One region of the Limosilactobacillus secundus genome, then DNA from elsewhere that is predicted to be linked to it. Evidence: predicted binding sites of a transcription regulator. Region 1 holds the regulator's gene; the other holds the start of a gene.
What was found. Region 1 encodes CtsR, which represses protease genes until heat stress. Its sites were predicted from a motif close to TTGGTCAAAAAAGGTCAAANA; they were not measured.
Positions count from the first base shown of each region.

Region 2: a site for CtsR is predicted at 1,890-1,910, ahead of ftsH (ATP-dependent zinc metalloprotease FtsH). Genes of this name have one in related genera too.

Region 1 covers NZ_JAJGUA010000026.1:93,066-96,283, forward strand. Annotated here, with positions in the region: gene LMB57_RS03065 (ATP-dependent Clp protease ATP-binding subunit) at 1-1,463, opposite strand, end outside; gene LMB57_RS03070 (CtsR family transcriptional regulator) at 1,478-1,945, opposite strand; gene adhP (alcohol dehydrogenase AdhP) at 2,119-3,147, opposite strand.
Region 2 covers NZ_JAJGUA010000044.1:7,775-10,992, reverse strand. Annotated here, with positions in the region: gene tilS (tRNA lysidine(34) synthetase TilS) at 1-1,199, shown strand, start outside; gene hpt (hypoxanthine phosphoribosyltransferase) at 1,192-1,734, shown strand; gene ftsH (ATP-dependent zinc metalloprotease FtsH) at 1,967-3,218, shown strand, end outside.

The DNA.
Region 1 (3,218 bases):
TGCGCAATGTTTTCACCAGTTACTTTCAATTTATAGTTATGAGATTCCTTTTGTTGAGTGCGTTGCTTTTTGCGGTCAATCTTATCTTTTAGTGCTAATTCTTGTTGACGAAGAGTAGCTGCACGATCAAAGTCTTGATTATCAATTGCTTCTTCTTTTTGGGTTCTCAAATCTTCTAACTGACTTTCTAATGAAGGCTGATGATTTTTCTTATCTTCAGCATCAATTCGAACCATAGCTGCCGATTCATCAATAAGGTCAATTGCTTTATCCGGCAAGAACCGATCCGAAATATAACGATCTGACAATTTAACTGCTTCTTCTAGCGCTTCATCGGTAATCTTAGCATGATGGTGCTCCTCATACTTTGGTCGCAGTCCTCGCAGGATTTGTAGAGTTTGGTCAGTAGTCGGCTCATCAACTTGAACAGTGGCAAAGCGTCGTTCAAGTGCCGCATCCGATTCTATATATTTCTGATATTCATCAAGCGTAGTAGCACCAATTGTTTGCAACTCGCCTCGTGCCAAGGCAGGTTTCAAAATATTGGATGCATCAATTGCACCTTCAGCGCCACCAGCACCAATTAAGGTATGGAGTTCATCAATAAAAAGAATCACATGCCCGTCATTTTGAATTTCATCAATTACTTTTTTAAGACGATCTTCAAATTCTCCTCGATACTTGGTACCTGCAACTAATGATCCCATATCAAGCATCATCAAACGTTTATTAGCCAATTCAGCTGGAACCTTACCATCAACCATCCGCTGAGCAAGTCCTTCAGCAATCGCCGTTTTCCCTACCCCCGGTTCTCCAATCAAAACAGGGTTATTCTTGGTACGGCGACTGAGAATTTGTTCCACACGTTTAACTTCCTTATTTCGACCAATTACAGGATCAAGCTGGCCGTTCCGAGCAAGTGCTGTCATATCACGAGCTAGTTTATCTAATGTTGGTGTACCAGTTTGCTGGGGCCGTCGACGAGATGATTGACGATTAGAATTGCGTTGCTGACTATCAGCAATCCCCAACCGACGTAAGATTACTTTTCTCATCTGCCGCGGAACAACATCTAAACTATACAAGATTCGTGAAGATAGGACACTTTCATCCGCAATTAATGCTAATAACAAGTGTTCAGTGCCAATTTTTAATGCATGCATTTGTTGAGCTTCTCGCCCAGCTAATGATAATACCTGCTTTGCTTTTGGTGAATATGGAAGATAATCTGAAGCTCCCAGATTTTCCAGCGTTCCATAGCCAATCAAGCGTTCAATTTCTTCACGAATATCATCGCTTGTAATAGAAAATTGTTCAAATATTTTGTTAGCAATCCCATCTTTATCCATTGAGAGGGCAAGCAAAAGGTGTTCAGTCCCTACTGCTTGGTGTTTAAAGTATTTCGCTTGTTCTTGTGCAATTGCTAGAACATGCTTTGCACTTGGCGTGAACATATTATCCATGTACAATCCCCCTTTTAACTTTCATAGCGAAGTCGATTCAAGAATGATACTAATATACGAGCGCGAAGTTGATCTTCAATCTTACTATCATTAACTGCTAGCGCTTGTTTAGATAATGCAACAAGCATAAGGTCTCCTTCACGCCTCGTAATCACGTCTTCTTCATATAACGTTCGAACAATATCAAAAGCATCACGTTCACGAACCGAGTCGCCAATTGCTTGAATAAGTGAGTTTAGCACGTTTACATCATCAAGTAAATTAACTCGCTCGATTCGAATGTATCCGCCGCCTCCACGCTTACTCTTTACTAAATAACCATTTTGAATGGTAAACCTAGTCTTAATAACATAATTAATTTGTGACGGTACCACATCAAACTGGTTGGCAATCTCAGAACGACGAATTTCGACCTGAGCTGAGTCACCAAGTATTTCTTTTAAGTATGCTTCGATAATATCTGAAATACTTTTATTTTCCATTATATCACCTCGGCTCTTTTGACTAATCTTGACCATTATTTTAACACACTTTTAGAGTCGGCGCCTACCTGTATGACCATTCAGTTACACATTTAAGAAAATAATAAAGACTAGTGAAGCATTCAAGTGCAACACTAGTCTTTTAGAGAATTAAATATGAACTACTTTTTTAATTAATCGTTATCGTTGTGAACAAAATCAACAACATTCCGACCAACAACCTTGTTATCCTTAAGTTCTTGGATCATATCATTAATTTCGCTTAACTTACGAGTCTTAACAATTGGGTGAACCTTACCTTCGGCACCAAATTGGAAACATTCAGCTAAGTCTTGACGGGTACCAACTAGTGAACCAGCAACAATGATACCATCAAGAACCGTCTTAGCAATGTTAAGCTTCATGTCACCTTGTGGAAGAGCAACAGCAACAAGTTTACCATCTGGGCGAAGTGAATCAACCGCTTGGTCAAATGCTGATGCAGAAACAGCTGTTACTACAGCAGCATTAACACCGCCAACCTTTTCTTGAATTTGCTTATCAACATCACCGTCATGACGGTTAATTAAAATTTCAGCACCATTCTTCTTAGCAGCTTCAAGCTTATCAGGATTACCATCAACGGCGATAACATGAGCACCAAATACGTTGTGAGCAAATTGAATTCCCAAGTTACCTAAACCACCGGCACCAACGATTGATACCCATTGACCTGGTTTGATGTCAGCAACCTTTAATGCTTTGTACATCGTAACACCAGCACAAGTTAATGAAGTAGCTTCAACAGGATCAAGACCTTCTGGAACCTTAACAGCGTAATCAGCTGGCACGATACATTGCTCAGCCATTGCACCGTCAGCAGTGTAACCTGCATTAAGAACGTTACGACAAAGAGTTTCACGACCTGTTAAACAATATTCACAGTGTCCACACCCCTTGAAGAACCATGCAATTGATACACGATCGCCAACTTTTAAGGAAGTAACTCCAGGGGCAACTTTAGATACACGGCCAACCCCTTCATGACCGATAATACGACCTGGCTTCTTACCAAAGTCTCCAGCAGCAACGTGTAAATCAGTGTGACAAAGGCCACAATATTCCATGTCAACTAAAGCTTCACCGGGCTTCAAATCCCGCAGTTGAACATCTTTAACAGTAACAAAACCGTCTACTGGATCATTAATAACAGCAGCTTTCATAAGGTAAGATCTCCTTTATTAATAAACAAATTACTTTTTACAATGCTTATAGTACCATAACTCCTAGACAA
Region 2 (3,218 bases), on a different contig from region 1:
GGCTTGAAGAACAGTTTATTCGGCAATATTGTAAACAAAATGATTTAAAACTAGCGGTTGCACACTGGCCACAAACTCTTCATCCACAGACCGGAGTCGAAAACGCTGCTCGGCAAGCCCGCTACCATTTTTTTCGGGAAGTGATGGAAGATAGCCAAGCAAAAATCCTGCTCACGGCACACCACCAAAATGATTTAGCAGAAACAATGCTGATGAAGATGACTCGTGGTGGTCAACTGAGTCAATTAGTGGGAATACGGGATCGGCGACCATTTGCTTCTGGAACCTTAATTCGGCCACTTTTACCCTTTAGCAAGCAACAGCTAAAGAAATATGCTTTACAGCATCATCTTAAGTGGTATGAGGATAAGACAAATAAGGACTTGAACATTCAACGGAATCGATTTCGACATGCGATAATCCCAATGCTTGAAGAGGAAAATCCTCAGTTGCTTTCTCACCTCGAAAGCTATCATCAACAGTTAACGGATCTTATTGCCTGGCGTGACCAAGAAGTTGCAGATCAATTAGCAACATGTATTGATCAACAAGGAAGGATGAGCCTGGCAAGATTATCGAAAAACAAGGAAATTATTCGAAAAGAAATTTTACGACAATGGTTTAATAAACAAGGGATATATGATATTAAGGACCGACAACTTGATGAATTGCTGCAGACCTTAGAAAACGAGAAAAAGCCACAGCAAATCGTTAAATTGTCGCACCAATATATTCTTGAGAAAACCTACGCTACTTGTGCGTTAAAAAAAATAGATAATCCGCTTGAGAACCTACAAAAGCCCCAAGATCATGTGATAAAATTGGAACAATGGTATCAAGTAGATTCAATAAACTTAATGGCAGTGTCAGCTGAAAAGTCGTTTTTTAAGGATGAAGAACAGGTAGTTTCGCAATGGCTTGCTCCTGATCAATTTCCACTACGGCTACGACAATGGCGACAAAAAGATCGTATTCGCTTGAAAAATGGTCATCACCAGTTAGCTAAACGGGTTCTAATCGACCAAAAAGTTTCCCGAAAACAGCGTGACCAGCAAATGGTCCTAGTTGATGCGCATGACGAGGTTGTCTGGATAGTTAATCGAAAGTGGAGTTGGTTTGAACGGCCAACCGGCTATCAGCAGACGTGGCAGCCATGTTTTATTGGAATAAAAAATAAGGAGAAGAAGGTAAATGAATAACGATATTGAGCGTGTCTTATATAGTGAAGAAATGCTTGGCAAACGAATGGACGAATTAGCAACGGACTTAACAAAAGATTATAAGGATAAACGACCAATTATCATTTCCGTTTTAAGCGGGGCAGTTTTATTTACTGTTGATATGATCGAACGGCTAGACATCATGGCCCAAATCGACTTTATTGATGTTTCTAGTTATTTTGGTGGCTTAGGTTCGACTGGAAAAGTTAAACTTATTCATGATTTGAAAACAGATGTTAAAGACCGGCATGTTCTAATTATGGAAGATATTGTTGATACTGGTCGTACTTTGAAATACTTGATGGACCTTTTAGCTGACCGGGGAGCAAAGAGTATCAAGGTTTGTTCATTATTAAATAAGCCAGAAGGTCGGAAAGTAGATGTTGACCCTGACTATGTTGGCTTTACGGTTCCTAAAGAATTCTTGGTTGGGTATGGTCTTGACTACAAGGGATTCTACCGAAATTTGCCATATGTTGGAATTTTGAAGCCATCTGTATACCAAAATGATTAAAAATGTTAGATAATTAGGATGACGGAAAATCAATATTAAATGGACGGTATTTTAAAGATATTCTTAATTAACGTCCATTTTTATGGATCCGTAAATATGTAGTGTATATTATTAATAACATTGGCGATAAAACTATTAATTCTTCTGTGAAATTAATAGTCAATATTTGTCAAATATGCTATGATAGTGACTACAATTATAAAATATCGTTGCTGGTAGATAGGAGGTTGTTATGAACAACAATCGTAAAAAAAATAATTTTACTCATAACGTTCTCTTCTATGCCGTGATGTTCTTGTGTATTATGGGAATCGCCTACTTCTTCTTTGGGGGCAATACCTCAACAGGACAAAGTAAGACAGTTTCCCAAAGCGAGTTTATCTCCGAACTGAAGAGTAATAAGGTTAAGAGCGTTCAGCTTCAGCCCAATGGTGGTGTATATAAGGTTACGGGTACTTACCGTAAACCCCAGCCAAATAATGACAATTCCGCCAACAATACTGGCTTTGCTCTTACACCACAACGAAACAATAAGGTAACGCAATTCCAAAGTTCTGTTTTGGAAAGTGACGTAACTGTTAGTCAACTTCAAAACTATGCTAACCGTCATAATGTAAAGATTAGTACTCGTGCTGAAGAATCTAATAGTGTCTGGATGAACCTATTGTTGACTGTCTTGCCATTAGTCATCATGATTTTCTTCTTCTACATGATGATGGGTCAAGCTGGTCAAGGTGGCGGTGGCCGTGGAGTGATGAGCTTTGGCAAGACCAAGGCTAAGCCATCTGATGCTAAGAAAAACAAAGTTCGTTTCTCAGATGTTGCCGGTGAAGAAGAAGAGAAACAAGAATTAGTTGAAATCGTTGAATTTTTGAAGAATCCAAAGAAATTCACTAAGCTTGGTGCTCGTATTCCATCTGGTGTTTTACTAGAGGGGCCTCCAGGTACTGGTAAGACCTTGCTCGCTAAGGCAGTTGCCGGTGAATCAGGGGTGCCATTCTTCTCAATCTCTGGGTCTGACTTTGTTGAAATGTTCGTCGGTGTTGGTGCTAGTCGTGTTCGTGACTTGTTTGATCAAGCCAAGAAAGCTGCTCCAGCAATCATCTTCATTGATGAAATTGATGCTGTTGGTCGGCGCCGTGGAAATGGCATGGGCGGCGGTCACGATGAACGTGAACAAACCTTGAACCAATTGTTAGTTGAAATGGATGGTTTCCAAGGTGATGAAGGAATCATCGTGATGGCAGCTACCAACCGTTCTGATGTCTTGGATCCTGCCCTCTTGCGTCCAGGACGTTTTGACCGAAAGATTTTAGTAGGGCGGCCAGATGTTAAGGGTCGTGAAGCCATTTTACGAGTTCATGCTAAGAACAAGCCAATGGCAAGTGACGTTGATTTAAAGGAAATTGCTAAACAGACTCCTGGTTTTGTCGGGGCTGACTTAGCTAACCTATTAAACGAAGCGGCCTTATTAGCTGCGCGAC